DNA from 4 places in the Streptomyces sp. NPDC006872 genome. Region 1 is predicted to be linked to each of the others. Evidence: riboswitches for the same ligand, from Rfam matches in the RefSeq annotation. Region 1 holds a riboswitch; each other region holds the start of a gene.

The links. A riboswitch is a leader RNA that binds a small molecule or an ion and turns the genes downstream of it on or off. The one in region 1 is predicted to bind cyclic di-AMP.
Region 2: linked by a shared signal. The riboswitch ahead of ABZ725_RS16335 (transglycosylase family protein) and the one ahead of ABZ725_RS21065 (LysM peptidoglycan-binding domain-containing M23 family metallopeptidase) in region 1 are both predicted to bind cyclic di-AMP.
Region 3: linked by a shared signal. The riboswitch ahead of ABZ725_RS00790 (transglycosylase SLT domain-containing protein) and the one ahead of ABZ725_RS21065 (LysM peptidoglycan-binding domain-containing M23 family metallopeptidase) in region 1 are both predicted to bind cyclic di-AMP.
Region 4: linked by a shared signal. The riboswitch ahead of ABZ725_RS23050 (M23 family metallopeptidase) and the one ahead of ABZ725_RS21065 (LysM peptidoglycan-binding domain-containing M23 family metallopeptidase) in region 1 are both predicted to bind cyclic di-AMP.

The regions. Positions count from the first base shown of each region.
Region 1 is NZ_JBEYIL010000006.1:514,375-518,578, forward strand. It holds gene ABZ725_RS21060 (alpha-galactosidase) at 77-2,152, shown strand; cyclic di-AMP (ydaO/yuaA leader) riboswitch at 2,457-2,614, shown strand; gene ABZ725_RS21065 (LysM peptidoglycan-binding domain-containing M23 family metallopeptidase) at 2,619-3,617, shown strand; gene ABZ725_RS21070 (GDSL-type esterase/lipase family protein) at 3,848-4,204, shown strand, end outside.
Region 2 is NZ_JBEYIL010000005.1:98,845-103,048, reverse strand. It holds gene ABZ725_RS16345 (cytochrome P450) at 1-937, shown strand, start outside; gene ABZ725_RS16340 (transglycosylase family protein) at 1,127-2,206, shown strand; cyclic di-AMP (ydaO/yuaA leader) riboswitch at 2,413-2,582, shown strand; gene ABZ725_RS16335 (transglycosylase family protein) at 2,586-3,284, shown strand; gene eno (phosphopyruvate hydratase) at 3,725-4,204, shown strand, end outside.
Region 3 is NZ_JBEYIL010000001.1:176,286-180,489, forward strand. It holds gene ABZ725_RS00780 (GNAT family N-acetyltransferase) at 1-523, opposite strand, end outside; gene ABZ725_RS00785 (HAD family hydrolase) at 782-1,606, shown strand; gene ABZ725_RS00790 (transglycosylase SLT domain-containing protein) at 1,662-2,144, opposite strand; cyclic di-AMP (ydaO/yuaA leader) riboswitch at 2,150-2,377, opposite strand; gene ABZ725_RS00795 (polyprenyl synthetase family protein) at 3,059-4,069, shown strand.
Region 4 is NZ_JBEYIL010000007.1:426,027-430,230, reverse strand. It holds gene ABZ725_RS23060 (pitrilysin family protein) at 1-68, shown strand, start outside; gene ABZ725_RS23055 (pitrilysin family protein) at 65-1,453, shown strand; cyclic di-AMP (ydaO/yuaA leader) riboswitch at 1,678-1,844, shown strand; gene ABZ725_RS23050 (M23 family metallopeptidase) at 1,856-2,599, shown strand; gene ABZ725_RS23045 (GntR family transcriptional regulator) at 2,788-3,483, shown strand; gene ABZ725_RS23040 (HPr family phosphocarrier protein) at 3,633-3,914, opposite strand; gene ABZ725_RS23035 (GNAT family N-acetyltransferase) at 4,093-4,204, shown strand, end outside.

The DNA.
Region 1 (4,204 bases):
GAGAGTTGCCCGAGGGGCCGACCGCAATCGATGATGTTGGTGCTTGATCGCACCTGTTCGAATTAGTGGGGGTTTGATGCCCGAGATCGCCGACAACGGCCGTACCTGGCTCCTTTCGGGGCCGACGAGCAGCTACGCCCTCCATCTCACCGAGGCCGATGAGCTGATCCACCTGCACTGGGGTCCGGGCATCGCGCTCGCGGACGCCGAGGCGCTCGCCCAGCTGCCGCCGTCGGAGCGCGGGGCGTCCTTCGAGTCCCCGCTCGACGGCCGCGAGGAGTACCCGGTCGAGGGCGGCCCCCGCTTCGTGCGGCCCGCCCTGTCCGTGCGCACCGACGAGCGACGCGGCACCGAGTGGACCTTCGAGGCCCACGAGAGCGACGGCGACGAGCTCAGGCTGCGCTTCCGGGACGCCGGGCTCACCGTCACCCTGCACTACCGGATGCGCGGCGACGTCGTCGAGCGCTGGACGACCCTGCGCAACGACGGCGAGCGGCCGCAGGAGCTGCTGCGCGCCGACTCCGCCGTCTGGACCCTGCCCGAGCGCGAGGACTGGCGGCTGTCGCAGCTGCACGGCCGCTGGGCCGCCGAGTCGCGGCTCACGCGCTCCCCCCTCACCTACGGTGAGAAGGTCATCGGCAGCCGCCGCGGCCACACCGGCCACCAGCACCTGCCCTGGGTCGCCCTGGACACCGACGCGACCGAGGAGCGCGGCGAGGTCTACGGCTGCGCCCTCGGCTGGTCGGGCTCCTGGCGGATCGCCGTCGCGCAACTCCCCGACGCGCGCGTGCAGATCACCGGCGGCGCCGGGTACGACGACTCGGGCCTGCTGCGGTTGGAGAACGGCGAGTCCTTCACCACACCCGTCTTCGCCGGCCTGTGGAGCGACGCGGGCTTCGGCGGCGCGAGCCGCGCCTGGCACGCCTACCAGCGCGCGTACGTCGTCCCGGACGCCGAGCAGGACCGGCCGGTGCTGTTCAACTCCTGGGAGGCCACCTACTTCGACATCTCCGAGGAACAGCAGGCGACCCTGGCCCGGCGCGCCGCGGCGATCGGCGTCGAGCTGTTCGTCGTCGACGACGGCTGGTTCGGCAAGCGCACCGGCGACCACGCCGGGCTCGGCGACTGGCGGCCCAACCCCGACCGCTTCCCGAACGGCCTGAAGCCCCTCGCGGACTACGTGCACGCCCTCGGCATGCAGTTCGGCATCTGGGTCGAGCCCGAGATGGTCAACCCCGACAGCGAGCTGTACCGGGCCCACCCCGACTGGGTGCAGTTCCAACCGGGACGAAAGCGGACGGAGTTCCGCAATCAGCTCGTACTCAACCTCGCGCGTGAGGACGTCCAGGAGTATCTCTGGGAGCAGCTCCACGGGCTTCTCTCCAGCGCACCCGTCGACTACGTCAAGTGGGACTTCAACCGCTGCTTCACCGACGCGGGCTGGCCGGACGACCCCTACCCGCAGCGTCTCTGGGTCGACCATGTGCGAGCCCTGTACGGCCTCCTGGACCGACTGCGGGCCGCCCACCCGGGCGTCGCCTTCGAGTCCTGCTCGGGCGGCGGCGGACGTATCGACCTCGGGATCATGGGCCGTACCGACCAGGTGTGGACCTCCGACAACACCGACCCGCTCGACCGGCTCGACATCCAGCACGGCTTCAGCCAGATCCACCCCGCCCGGGTCATGGCCGCGTGGGTCACCGACAGTCCCAACACCCAGCTCAACGGCCGGGTGAGCTCGCTGCGCTTCCGGTTCGTCAGCGCCATGGCCGGTGTGCTCGGCGTCGGCGGCGATCTCTCGGAGTGGAGCGAGGGGGAGCTCGCCGAGGCGCGGGAGTGGGTGGACCTCTACAAGGAGATCCGGCCTCTTGTGCAGCACGGCGACCTCTACCGGCTGCGTCCCCCGGCGGGCGGTCTGAGCGCCGTCCAGTACGTGCGCGGAGACGAGAGCGTCGTCCTCGCCTGGCTCCAGGCCCAGCGGTTCGGGGAGCCCGTGCCGGCGCTCCGGCTGCGCGGACTCGACCCGACACAGTCGTATGAATGCCGTGAAACGGGCGAAGTTCACCGGGGTGCGGTGCTGCTGCATCACGGGCTGCGCACCGAACTGAAGGGCGACCTTGATGCGACGGTTATCCGGCTCCGTCGCATCTGAGCTTTCTGTCCGAATTGGATCCTTAATTCCAACTCGCTCTGGAATAAAGGATCCTGGAGGGCTGTCACGTGAGCAGCGTCATATCCGTGACCGTGCGTCGTACGTCATGTTCACGTAATTCATGCGCTTTTCAAGGGTATTCGGCGAATGGCGGGTGTTTGGATTCACGGAGCGTGACCGGGAATTCTCACAGCAGATCAAGAGAAATGCATTAACCGTGCAACCTCTGCTTGTCCCCGTGCGTCTGGGTCGCTTACGTTCCACACCAATCCGGACGGATGCCTAATCCTGCCGCCGCCCGGAGTCCGCACACCCACCCGTCCACGGCAGGAGCGGGGGACCCACAGGCACAACCGCCTGTTCCGGTCCCGGAACAGGCTTGGGGTAAAGCCGCGCCTCGGCGCGGCCGGGCATCTCCAGCTCGCACCCGACAGCTCACCTCGCAGGCGCCGGAGAGGAATTCGCCATGCCCGCGAAGGGTAAGCACCGCCGTCCGAAGACCCAGCGCTTCACTCGTTCGATAGCCGTCGCCGGAACCGGCGGCGCAGCGCTCGCCCTTCCGCTCATGGGTGCCGCCGGCGCCCATGCGGCCCCCGCTCAGTCCGTTTCCCAGTCCGTTTCGCAGGCCGCGTCCCAGTCGGTCGCGCAGACGGTTTCGGAAAGCGCCGTGCAGGCCGCTCCGGTGACCCGGAAGACCGCCGCCGCGAAGACCTACACCGTGCGGTCCGGGGACTACCTCTCGAAGATCGCGGACGACCAGGACGTCAGCGGCGGCTGGCAGAAGCTGTACCAGGACAACCGTGCGGCCGTCGGCGACAACCCCTCGCTGATCCACCCCGGCCTCAAGCTGTCGATCGGCAAGCAGGCCGCGACCGGCACCACCGGGTCGTCCGGTTCGTCCTCCTCGGCCTCCTCTTCGGGGAGCTCGTCCTCGAAGTCCTCGAAGTCGGCGAAGTCCTCCGACTCGAAGGCATCCGACTCGAAGTCCTCCACCTCGTCCTCTGCCTCGTCCTCGAAGACGACCACGCAGGCCGCCGAGAGCAGCACCGGCGCCTCCAGCGGTTACCAGCTCCCCGTGGCCGGCGCCTCCGTCGGCACCGCGTACCACGTGGCCGGCAGCATGTGGTCCAGCGGCTACCACACCGGTGTCGACTTCGTCGTGCCGACCGGCACCTCCCTCAAGGCCGTGGGCGCGGGCACCGTCGTCTCCGCGGGCTGGGGCGGCGCGTACGGCAACCAGGTCGTCATCAAGCTCGCCGACGGCTACTACGCCCAGTACGCCCACCTGTCCCAGCTGTCGGTCTCGGCCGGCCAGACCGTGACCCTGGGTCAGCAGGTCGGCCTCTCCGGCGCGACCGGCAACGTGACCGGCCCGCACCTGCACTTCGAGATCCGCACCACGCCGGACTACGGCTCGGACGTGGACCCGATCGCCTACCTCCGCTCGCACGGAGTCTCCGTCTAGCACCCGCGGACGACCCACCGCCTGACACGCAGTCGAAGGCCGGACCCCGATCCCCGGGTCCGGCCTTCGGCGTGTCGGCGTCGTTTTCTTGATCGTTTCATTGCCGCCGTGTGGCGTGTCTATGGCAGCCGCATGGCATCCCTTTTCGCCCTGTCGACAGCCGGGCCAGAGTGGGGACACAGTGATCTCCGTCAGGGAGCAAGCGCTTTCCATCGCTCTTCGGAGGTCCCGTGTCCGGCGTCGTCCACCGCTGCACCGCCGTCGTCAAGTGCGCCGCGACCGCGGCGGTCGTGGCGCTTCTGGTGGCCGGGGCCGCTCCGCCCGCGTCCGCGTGCACCTCGGCCGTCGGTGCTGGTGCTGGTGCCGGTGCCGGTGCCGGTGCTGGTGTCGCGAGCGTCGTCCGCCCCGACGACCGGCGGCTCGTCTACGAGGGCCACTGGGGGCGTACCGCCGAGGCCGCCGTCACCGTCAACTCCGGTTCGCGGCTGCGGTTCCGGTTCGTCGGGAGCGCCGTCCAGGCCCTGTTCGACGTCTCGTCGGTCACCGTGCCCGCGCAGATCTACGTCTCCGTCGACGGCGGGCCCAAG
Region 2 (4,204 bases), on a different contig from region 1:
CACACCCCGCCGGGTCGCCGAGTTCGCGCCGCGGGTGCAGGAGTTGACGGATCAGCTCATCGACCGGTTCGCGGCGAACGGCGAGGCCGACCTCATCCACGACTTCGCCTTCCCGCTCCCCATCTACGCCATCTGCGACCTCCTGGGCGTCCCCCGCGAGGACCAGGACGACTTCCGCGACTGGGCCGGGATGATGATCCGGCACGGCGGAGGGCCCCGGGGTGGTGTCGCGCGGTCGGTGAAGAAGATGCGCGGCTACCTGCTGGAGCTGATCCACCGCAAGCGCGCGGAGCTGCCGGCAGAGCCCGCGCCCGGCGAGGACCTCATCTCCGGCCTCATCCGCGCCTCCGACCACGGCGAGCACCTCACCGAGAACGAGGCCGCGGCCATGGCCTTCATCCTCCTGTTCGCGGGCTTCGAGACGACCGTCAACCTCATCGGAAACGGCACCTACGCCCTCCTCACCCACCCCGAGCAGCGCGAACGTCTCCAGCGGTCGCTGACCGAGGACGACGGCGACCGCACCCTCCTGGAGACCGGCGTCGAGGAACTGCTGCGCTACGACGGCCCCGTGGAGCTCGCCACCTGGCGGTTCGCGACCGAGCCGCTCAGCATCGGCGGGCAGGACATCGCGCAGGGCGACCCCGTCCTCGTCGTCCTGGCGGCCGCCGACCGTGATCCGGCCCGCTTCGCCGACCCCGACCGCCTCGACCTGTCCCGCCGTGACAATCAACACCTCGGCTACGGCCACGGCATCCACTACTGCCTGGGCGCCCCGCTGGCCCGACTGGAGGGCCAGACCGCGCTGGCCGCCCTTCTCACCCGGCTGCCCGACCTCCGACTGGCCGTGGACCCGGCCCAGTTGAGATGGCGTGGCGGGCTCATCATGCGGGGGCTGCGGACGCTCCCGGTCGAGTTCACTTCCGTGCGTATCTGATCGGATGTCAGCCGGAGTGTGACCATTCGGCGAAGCAAAGGTGACCGACCCTCAACTCTGTGATCTTCACGTGATCTGCGCGGCATTAACTTGTGACAAGTGATCGTGTGCCGATACGTTCACTCGTCAGCGCGACGCGTCAGTCGCACCCGTCGCGCCGGTCACTGCTGTCCAGAGAAAGGCCCTCGCATGCTCTCCGGGAACGGTCGTCACCGTCGCCCCCGTCAGGCTCCGGCCCTCCTCGTCGCGGCCGGAGTGACCGGGTCCGCCATCGCCATCCCGCTGCTGGCCGCCTCCGGCGCGAGCGCCGCAGACGGCACCGTGTGGGACAAGGTGGCGCAGTGCGAGACCGGCGGCTCGTGGAGCGCCGACAAGGGCGGCGAGTACGGCGGACTGAGCCTCACCCAGAAGCAATGGGAGACGTACGGCGGACTCGACTACGCGACGAGCGCCGACCTGGCCAGCCGCAACCAGCAGATCGCCGTGGCGCAGAAACTGCTCGCCGCCGAGAACGTCGGCGCGTGGGGCACCTGCGGGCTGACCTCCGGGCTCACCCAGGAGAACGGCGCGGTGAACGTGGACACCGGCGTGGCGGACGACTCGTCCGACTCGTCTTCCTCGTCCGGATTGTCCGACCTGCCCAAGGGGCTGGACGGCGACTCCTCGGACTCCTCGGACTCCTCGAGCTCCTCGGACTCTTCGGGCTCGTCGAGCGCCGACGGCAGTTCGACGGGATCGTCCGAGTCGTCCGACTCGTCCGCGGATTCATCCAGTTCGCCTTCGGCGTCCCCTTCGTCACCTTCATCCCCCTCGTCCTCCACCGCGGACGATCCCGCCGGGACCGACGCCTCTCCCTCGGCGACCTCGGAAGCGGACGACTCGGGCAAGTCGGTCCAGGATGCGGGCTCTTGGAGCCTCGTCGACACCGGCTCCCTCGGCTCCGGCAAGCACCGCGGCGCCACCGCCGACGAGAGCGCGACCCCCACGACGAAGAGCGCCACCGGCGCGACCGACACCGCGGCGACCGGTACCGCGGCGGACGGCGTCGCAGCGGACGGCGTCGCGGTGGACGGCACCTCCACCGCCTCCACCGGTCGGCACGCCGCGGTCACCTACGTGGTCCAGGAAGGCGACTCCCTCGCCTCCATCGCCGACTCCCTTGGCATCGACGGTGGATGGCAGGCCCTCTACGCCGAGAACAGGGACCTCATCGGCGCCGACCCGAGCGACATCGTCACCGGTCAGACCCTCGACACAGTGGTCCAATAGGGCAGGAACGCACCGAAAAACGCCGGGAGTTCACGTCATACTTCGCTCCGGAATGTCCGGTTTGGTGAAAGTGTGGGATGAGTCTCAGAAGCCCTGATCGTCTTTGAAATTCCGCGGATCACGTGACTACGGTCAAGGCCGCTCGGCAACCCGAGCCCCGGTCGTCGCAACGCCGAGTCCTGCCAGCGGCTGCCCGGGAACAGTCGTCGCGTCAAGCGCCGTAGGCAGGAGCGGGGGACCCAAGGTAAGTGCCGGGATCGGCGGTTGACGCCGGATCCGGCTTGGGGTGAAGCCACGCCTCCCATGGAGGAGTGGCCGGGCAACTCACACGGCCCGAACCCGACAGCTCACCTCGCAGGCGTCGGTGAGGGGATCCACCATGCTGTTTTCCGGTAAGGGCAAGCACCGCCGTCCGTCCAAGGCCACCCGCGTCGCCGCACTGGCCGGCGTCACCGGCGTCGCCATCGCCGCCCCGCTGATGGCGGCCGGCAACGCCTCCGCCGCCACCGCCGCCGAGTGGGACGCGGTCGCCCAGTGCGAGTCCGGCGGCAACTGGTCCATCAACACCGGCAACGGCTACTACGGCGGGCTGCAGTTCTCCGCCTCCACCTGGGCCGCGTACGGCGGCACGCAGTACGCCGCGCAGGCCAACCAGGCTTCCAAGACGCAGCAGATAGCCGTCGCCGAGAAGGTCCTCGCGGGCCAGGGCAAGGGCGCCTGGCCGGTCTGCGGCACGGGCCTGTCCAGCGCCGCCTACAACGGCAGCAGCGCCGACTCCGCCGGCTCCGGCTCCAGCTCGTCCAGCTCGTCGAACAGCACCAGCACCCGTTCGACCGAGGAGCAGAGCGCCTCCCGCTCGACCGACCGCCCGGCCGCCTCCAAGACGGTCACCACCCCGACCGGCAAGAAGGTCGAGAAGGGCGACGGCGAGTACAAGGTCGTCAAGGGCGACACCCTCAGCTCCATCGCCGAGAAGCACAAGGTCGCCGGCGGCTGGCAGAAGCTGTTCGAGCTGAACAAGGACATCGTCGACGACGCCGACCTCATCTACCCGGGCCAGCAGCTGCACCTGAAGTGAGCTGCGGCTCCTCGAGCAGTGAAGTGACATCCGGCTCTCAGGAAAGTCACAGCGCCCTCCTGGGTGAGGTCCGCACACTGAAGACCTCGTGAGGGTCACCCCCCGTCCCCACGGGCCCCCCGCTCCGGTGCGTGTTCCCCCGTACGCACCGGGGCGGGGTTTCTCTTTGCCTGTTCTCTTCGCCGGCTGTTTCCTTCGCCTGTTTCCTTCGCCTGTTTCCTTTGCCTGTTTCCTTTGCCGGTTGGCAACTTCCTGTTGGTCTTTGGCGACCGCGCCCTTTGTTCCGTGTGTGAACAATGGGTACGGTCAGTTTGTCCACGGGACGGTCGGTCGGCTGCCGACGCCCCGAAGGCGGTTAGGCTCTAGTCGCAAGGCTCGGCGCGGGCCCGTCACGGCCCACCCACCGCCCCGCACAACCAGCGTCACATCCCAAGAAGGAGATGCTCGTGCCGTCCATCGACGTCGTCGTAGCCCGGGAAATCCTGGACTCCCGAGGCAACCCCACGGTCGAGGTCGAGGTCGGCCTCGACGACGGCAGCACGGGTCGTGCCGCCGTTCCGTCCGGCGCCTCCACCGGTGCCTTCGAGGCCATCGAGCTCCGCGACGGTGACCCGAACCGCTACCACGGCAAGGGTGTCGAGAAGGCCGTCCTCGCCGTCATCGAGCAGATCGGCCCGGAGCTCGTCGGCTACGACGCCACCGAGCAGCGCCTGATCGACCAGGCCATGTTCGACCTGGACGCCACCGACAACAAGGGCTCCCTCGGCGCCAACGCCATCCTCGGCGTCTCGCTCGCCGTGGCCCACGCCGCCTCCGAGGCCAGCGACCTGCCGCTGTTCCGCTACCTGGGCGGCCCCAACGCGCACCTGCTGCCGGTGCCGATGATGAACATCCTGAACGGCGGCTCGCACGCCGACTCC
Region 3 (4,204 bases), on a different contig from region 1:
GTTCGTCGAACACGAACCGCAGCTCCCCGACCTGCCGGCCGAGCTTGCGCTCCTTGGCTAGGGTCGTCTTCAGGAACTTCGGCGACTGCGCGCGCAGTACGGACTCGTAGGTCTCGTAACCCTTTTCGACGTCGATGACATAGGCGGCGTACTCCTCGGCCGCGTGCGGGAGGAACAGCCCCTGCTCCGCCTCCAGGTTGTCGAAGGCGAAGCTCGTCAGGGAGCACGCCCGCATCAGTTCGGCGGCGTTCAGTCCGAGGCCCGGGGCCAGCACCGCGCCCTGTGCGTCCGAGACGCCGTACGCGAGAGCCTGGCCCTGGCCGAGCCTGCCCCGCTCGTGGGGCAGGAAGCCGACCGGCTCGCGCCCCTCATAGACCACCGCCACACGTGCGCGTTGCCGCACGAGGCCCACGGCGTCGGTGAACTCCGGTTCCATGAAGGGGTTTCGTGGAAGCGTCGACGCGGCGCGCAGCGCGCGCCACCGCTCCCTCTCCCCCTGGCCGAGGTCCTGTGGCCTCAGCACACGAATGCGCCCACTGCTCAACCTGACCCCCCGATCAAGTCCCCCCTGGACACCTGGACGGTACCGCTCCACCCGGGCGTCGCGGTAGGTAGCGTCCCATGTTGTTGCCAATCGGTGCAGAGGCCTTTAACCGTCCGCTACCCGGCAACGCGCCAGAAAGCCGTTTCTTTTAAAGGGGAGTTGGCAGAACAGGGCAGGACCTGGCCGTCGTTCGGTTTGCGTCGAACCCGGGGGGCGCGGGATCCGTATTCTCTGATCATGGCCGCACCCCTCGCATATGCCGCGCGCACCGCGTACGCCCTGATCGCCACCGACCTGGACGGAACGCTGCTCCGCGGCGACGACACCTTCTCCGACCGGTCGCTCGACGCGCTCGCGCGGGTGACGGCCGCCGGCGCACGCCACCTGGTGGTGACGGGACGGCCCGCGCCCCGGGTCCGGCCGCTCCTCGACCGCCTGCACAGCAGGGGGCTCGCGGTGTGCGGACAGGGCGCGCAGTTGTACGACGCCGGCGCGGACCGTCTGCTGTGGTCGGTCACCCTGGACCGGGAGCTGGCGGAGACCGCGCTCGGCAAGATCGAGGCGGAGGTCGGGCAGCTGTACGCGGCCGTCGACCAGGACGGCGTCGACGGGCTGACGCTCATCGAGCCGGGCTACCGGATGCCGCACCCGACACTGCCCGCTCTGCGCGTCGACCGACGCGACGACCTGTGGTGCGAGCCGATCAGCAAGGTGCTGCTGCGCCATCCCACCCTGTCCGACGACGAGCTGGCGGCGACGGCCCGTTCGGTGGTCGGCTCGCTCGCCACCGTCACCATGTCGGGGCCGGGCACGGTCGAGCTGCAGCCCTGCGGGATCACCAAGGCGACGGGCCTGGCCCTGGCCGCCGAGCACCTGGGTCTGCGGCCCGAGGACACCGTCGCGTTCGGGGACATGCCCAACGACATCCCGATGTTCGACTGGGCCGCGCACGGTGTCGCCATGGCCAACGCCCACCCCGAGCTCAAGGCCGTGGCCGACGAGGTGACGACGTCGAACGAGGACGACGGCGTGGCCGTCGTCCTCGAACGAATGTTCCCGTAGGGCTCGTAGCTCCTTGTAGGTCCCGTAGGTCCCGTAGGGCCCGTAGGGGGTTCTGTCAGTACGCGCCGAACACGTTGTCGATCGAGCCGTAGCGCGCGGCCGCGTAGTTGCAGGCGGCGGTGATGTTGGCGACCGGGTCGTAGGAGTTCCACGACGTGCCGGCGACGTGGTAGGCGCGGAAGGTCGGGTCGATGACCTGGAGCAGCCCCTTGGACGGGATGCCCGCGGCCGCGTTGGAGTCCCAGAGATTGATGGCGTAGGGGTTGCCGGAGGACTCGCGGATGACGTTGCGGTAGATGCCGTTGTACGTCCCCGGGATGCCGTGCTGCGCCATGACATGGAGCGAGGCGCGGATCCAGCCGTCGAGGTTGTTGGCGTAGCCGAGGCTGGAGGCGGTGACGACGGTCGGCGTCGCCGCGGAGGCGGTGGTGGAGCCGATGATCGGGAGGGCGAGCACGGCCGCGCCGGTGGCGGCGACGGCGATGGTGCGGGCGAGACGGGTACGGCGGGTGCGGCGCGGCTGAGCGGCAGCGGACATGACGAAGTTCCTCTCCGGCGCCTGCGAGGTGAGCTGTCGGGTTCGGGCGGGAGCTGCCCGGCCGCGTCCTGACGGATGCGACTTCACCCCAAGCCGTACCGAAGTGTCCAAAACATCCTGAAAATCCAAGACGTCCTGAATTTCGGCTCGGCGGCCTACCTGGTTCCCCCGCTCCTGCCGTGCGGTTCTCGATGGGTGTTTCGGGCGGCGGCAGGATTCGGCGTCCGCCCGACAGGCCGGGAACGTATGCGAGAGCACATGTCCGGAACAAGTAGCGGATTCACAGATCACCCCTATTGACCTTGGTCTGTGGCCTATGGGGTGCTTGATCCTTTGTGGGTGCAAAGCCCCAACTTGCTTGGGGGGCGCGGGGAAACGGCGAGTGACGTGCGGGAGGCGGCATGGCGTCGGGAGTGAGCCAACTCACCAGCAATCACAAGACTGGCGAATCGGGCATTATTCCCAACTCATAGTTAAAGGAAACGGCAAAGAGGCAGGCTTGGAATTAGCCTTACTTTGCTGCTATGTGTTCCCTTGTGTCCATTTTGCCGCTCATGGATTTCGCCGGTCCGGCGATGCGGGAGGCCTCGCGGCGCGGGGCGCCGGGCGGCGCGCCTGTCCGCGCGTGGCGGGAAACGGTCGTGGGACGTCCCCGGATCGCTCGACCGTATGGATCACTACTACCTGGTAACTCGATAGGCGTTCGTTCATATGGGCTGATCAGAAACATTTCGGGCCGGATCCGGCGTCGGCCGGCCCGGCGGGACGCCTCCTCGGCGGGCCCATTCGAGCCTGCAGGACGTGGGGGCTATCGGTGATCGAAACGTGACCGGATACGCTGACTTGAGTGATGGCAGCGACCTATCGACAAACCGCGTAACCGCCAGTAGACACCAGCAGACAGGAGACCCCTCGTGACCGTCGTCGGGCCGTTCGGGCTGAGCGTGCGGGACCAGGCTCTGGAAGCCGATGTCCAGGCCGGATTGGCGGCTGTCGAGGAAGGCTTGCTCGAGGCCACCAAGAGTGAGGTTCCGTTCATCACGGAGGCCGCCCAGCACCTCGTACGGGCGGGCGGGAAGCGGTTCCGGCCGCTGCTCGTGGTGCTCGCCTCGCAGTTCGGGGACCCGTACGCGCCGGGGATCGTGCCGTCGGCCGTGGTCGTGGAGCTCACCCATCTGGCCACGCTGTACCACGACGACGTGATGGACGAGGCCGCCGTGCGGCGCGGGGTGCCCAGCGCGAACGCCCGTTGGGGGAACTCCGTCGCCGTCCTCACGGGTGACTTCCTCTTCGCGCGCGCCTCCCACATCCTGGCCGACCTCGGGCCGGAGGCGGTACGGGTGCAGGCGGAGGCGTTCGAGCGGCTGGTCACCGGGCAGATCCTGGAGACGGCCGGGCCGACGGACGGGCGCGACCCGGTCGAGCACTACCTCGACGTGCTCGGCGGCAAGACGGGCTCGCTGGTGGCGGTCGCCTGCCGCTTCGGGGCGATGATGTCGGGCGCCGACGAGACGGTCGTCGACGTGCTGACGCAGTACGGCGAGCGGCTGGGCGTCGCCTTCCAGCTGGCGGACGACGTCCTGGACATCGCCTCCGACTCGCGCGAGTCGGGAAAGACGCCCGGGACGGATCTTCGCGAGGGCGTTCCCACGCTGCCGGTGCTGCGGCTGCGGGAGCGGGCGGCGCGGTTGTCGCTGCCCGAGGACATCGCCCTGTGCGAGCTGCTGGACTCCGACCTGAGCGACGACGCCCGGCTCGCCGAGGCCCTGGAGGCGCTCCGGGCCCACCCGGCGCTGGAGCAGGCCCGCCGGGACACGGTGCGGTACGCGAAGGACGCGCGGGCCGCGCTGGCGCCGTTGCGGGAGTGCGACTCCAAGGCGGCGCTGATGGAACTCTGCGACGCCGTGGTGCACCGAGCCGGCTGACCCCACCCACCGGTCTCCGCCCCGTCTCGGCCCGCCAACCCCTACGGGACAGGCGTGGTCCTGGCGCGTTGTGTCATACCGGAGGTGTACGTGGAGTTGAGTCCCCGGGTTGACGCTTCCGAAGAGTGGATTTGG
Region 4 (4,204 bases), on a different contig from region 1:
TCGTCTACGAGCCGACCGCCGCCGAAGCCCCCGCCGACCAGGACGAGAACGAGGAGGCGGCCCGGTGACCGAGCTCGCCACGATGGACTTCCACCCCCAGCCCCGGGCCGGCGAGGCCAAGCCGTGGGCGTTCCCGGCGCCCGAGCGCGCCGCGCTCGCCAACGGTCTGACGGTCCTGCACTGCCACCGCCCCGGCCAGCAGGTCGTCGCCGTCGAGATCCTCCTCGACGCGCCGCTGGACGCCGAACCGGCCGACCTCGACGGCGTCGCCACGATCATGGCGCGCGCGTTCTCCGAGGGCACCGACAAGCACTCCGCCGAGGAGTTCGCCGCCGAGCTGGAGCGCTGCGGCGCCACCCTGGACGCGCACGCCGATCACCCCGGCGTCCGGCTCAGCCTCGAAGTGCCGGCCTCGCGCCTGCCCAAGGGCCTCGGCCTCCTCGCCGACGCCCTGAGGGCGCCCGCGTTCGCCGACAGCGAGGTCGAGCGCCTCGTCCGCAACCGGCTGGACGAGATCCCGCACGAGCTGGCCAACCCCTCCCGGCGCGCCGCCAAGGAGCTCTCCAAGGAGCTGTTCCCGGCCACCGCGCGCATGTCCCGCCCGCGCCAGGGCACGGCGGAGACGGTCGAGAAGATCGACTCCGCGGCGGTGCGCGGCTTCTACGAGAAGCACGTCCGCCCCGCCACGGCCACCGCCGTGGTCGTCGGCGACCTCACCGGCGTCGACCTGGACGCGTTGCTGAGCGACACCCTGGGCGCCTGGACGGGCTCCTCGGCCCAGCCGCGGCCGGTGCCGCCGGTGACCGCCGACGACACCGGCCGGGTCGTCATCGTGGACCGTCCCGGCGCCGTCCAGACGCAGCTGCTGCTCGGCCGTATCGGCGCCGACCGGCACGACCGCGTGTGGCCCGCGCAGGTGCTCGGCACGTACTGCCTCGGCGGCACCCTCACCTCCCGCCTGGACCGCGTCCTGCGCGAGGAGAAGGGCTACACGTACGGCGTCCGCGCCTTCGGGCAGGTCCTGCGGTCCGCCCCGGACGGCTCCGGCGCCGCGATGCTCGCCATCAGCGGCTCCGTGGACACCCCGAACACCGGTCCCGCCCTCGAGGACCTCTGGAAGGTGCTGCGCACCCTCGCCGCCGAGGGGCTGACCGACGCCGAGCGTGACGTCGCCGTGCAGAACCTGGTCGGGGTGGCGCCGCTGAAGTTCGAGACCGCGGCGGCCGTCGCGGGCACGCTGGCCGACCAGGTCGAGCAGCACCTGCCCGACGACTTCCAGGCGACGCTGTACCAGCAGCTCGCCGCGACCGGCACGGTGGAGGCCACCGCGGCGGCCGTGAACGCCTTCCCGGTGGACCGGTTGGTGACCGTTCTGGTGGGCGACGCGGCCCAGATCAAGGCGCCGGTCGAGGCCCTCGGCATCGGCGAGGTGAAGGTCGTGTCCGCGGAGTAGGCCGCGGAGCAGTCACGGAGCGGACCCGGCAACGGCACGCGCGTGTAGGGGCCCTGGTCGACGGAAGCGTCACCAGGGCCGCTAGATGTCCGAATTGGGGCGGAGGTTGCCTGTCTGCCCTGTGGGATGCGCTACAAAAACCGGGATTCGTTTGAGGATTGAAACCGGCCCCGCTTAGCTTCGTGCGGGCTGTTCGTCAGGCAGTGCGCCGCAGCCGCGGCACCGGACAGTCATCGCCGAGTCCCCGTACGGCGCGAGCCAGGGGAGCCGGGGACCCACTTGTGAAGTCCCTGGGGTGAATCGGACGCCCGCGTGAACGCGAGGGGGTCCGTAGGAGACCTTCCTGCTCCGAACCCGTCAGCTAACCCGGTAGGCGAGAGGGAAGGAAAGGACACCCCTGTCTTGGCGATCACCTACGCCACCGGGAAGCACCGTCGGCCCAGCCGGATGCAGCGGACCACTGTTCGCGCGGCGGGTGTCGCGGCGCTCACCACCACCGGTGTCATGGCCACCGTCGCCTCCACTCCGGCCCTCGCCGCCGAGCCCACGCCCGAGCAGACCGGGCTGATCCCCGTCGTCACGGTCGGCGAGTCCGTCGCCGAGCAGCTCGACGACCAGGTCGCCGTGCAGAAGCACGCAGCCTTCGAGCAGGCCGCCCGCGAGGCCGCCGCCAAGAAGGCGGTGGAGGAGCGCGAGGCACGCGTGCGTGCCGCCCGCGAGGCCGAGCGCAAGCGCCTCAACGCCTTCGTGCTGCCGATCACCGGCTCCTACGTGTCCACCGGCTACCAGGCCAGCAGCTCCCTGTGGTCCTCCGGCAGCCACACCGGCATCGACTTCCACGCGGCCAGCGGCACCACCGTGCACGCGGTCGGCCTGGGCACCGTCGTCGAGGCCGGCTGGGGCGGGTCGTACGGCTACGAGGTCGTGATCAAGATGAACGACGGGACGTACACCCAGTACGGTCACCTGTCGTCCATCGAGGTGTCGGTGGGGCAGCAGGTCACCCCGGGCCAGCGGATCGCCCTGTCCGGCGCGACCGGCAACGTCACCGGCCCGCATCTGCACTTCGAGGCCCGCACCACCGCCGAGTACGGCTCGGACATCGACCCGGTCGCCTACCTTCGCAAGCACGGCGTGAACGTCTGACGACGCACGGCGACAGATCGTTCGGCCCCGGCCCTCCCGGCCGGGGCTTTCGTCGTTTTCGAGATCCTGTTGTCCAAAAAATATGCACGGATTCCAGTCCGCCATCGGAAATTCCCGCTGATTGCAATAGAGTCACGGAACACACGTCAATCGTCGACGTTTCACGGGGATTAAGGCGGAGGTCCGTCATGCGTATTCCGGCGCACTCGGTGTGCACGGCCATCCGGGACGACATCGTCGCGGGTGTCTACGAGCGCGGCAGCCGCCTCACGGAGGAACTCCTCGCCCGCCGCTACGGCGTTTCCCGTGTGCCCGTCCGGGAGGCGCTGCGCACGCTGGAGGCGGAGGGCTTCGTGGTCACGCGGCGGCACGCGGGCGCGTGCGTCGCCGAGCCGACCGAGCAGGAGGCTGCGGACCTGCTGGAGATGCGCATGCTGCTGGAGCCGCTCGGCGCCTCCCGGGCCGCCCAGCGGCGCACCGAGGCCCATCTGAAGGTGCTGCGCGGTCTCGTCCGGCTGGGCCAGGAGCGGGCCAGGAGGGGCAACAGCGAGGATCTGCGCTCCCTGGGGGGCTGGTTCCACGAGACGCTCGCCCAGGCCTCCGGAAGCCAGGCCCTGACCTCGATGCTCACCCAGCTGCGCCACAAGATCGCCTGGATGTACGTGGTGGACGCTCCGGCCGACCCGGTGGAGTCCTGGGGGGAGCACGGCGCGATCGTGGACGCGGTGGCGCGCGGCGACGGGGAGCGCGCGCGTGCGGTCACGGCGCTGCACACCGAGCGCGCGACGGCCGTGCACCGGCTGCGCTTTTCCGGCGGAGTGGAGCGCGTCGACCGTGTGAGGACTTCGCAACCTCCCGTAAACATGACGGGTCTGCGGCATTAACACGGGGGCCGTATACAAAGAGGAGTTAATTCGTGGGGCGCTATTTCTGCTGCCCATAAGCGGGAAATTCAAAGGGCTCGCCCGACAATTCGGACGAGCCCTTCGGTGTTGCGGGACGACGACTTTAAGGCAGCGCGCCGTCAGGGTTTTCAGACGGTCTCGGGGAGCTCCTCGAGACCCTCGGCGACCAGCTTCGCGAGCCGGTCGAGGGCAGCGTCCGCGCCCTCGGCCTCGGACGCGAGGACGATCTCCTCGCCGCCCTTGGCGCCCAGGCCGAGAACGGCCAGCATGGAGGCCGCGTTGACGGGGTTGCCGTCGGCCTTGGCGATCGTCACGGGGATACCTGCGGCCGTGGCGGCCCGGACGAAGATGGAAGCGGGGCGGGCGTGAAGGCCCTCGGCCCAGCCGACGTTGACGCGGCGCTCAGCCATGTGATGCTGCCCTTCAGTGTCTCAGGTTGTCTAGACCAGTGTTCCACACGTGAAGCGTGGGAGGGACGGTCCATGCGTCCCGTCCCGACGTGGTCGTCGGATCGCGGCCTCGATCCGACGTGCGTCCTCCACAGACTGCCTCGCGCCGTTGTCGTACGCGAGCCGTACTCTGGGCCCCATGCAGAGCGCGTCGGACCGGCACGAGTACCCCGCCCACTGGGAGGCCGACGTGGTGCTGCGCGACGGCGGCACCGCACGCATCCGCCCCATCACCGTTGATGACGCCGAGC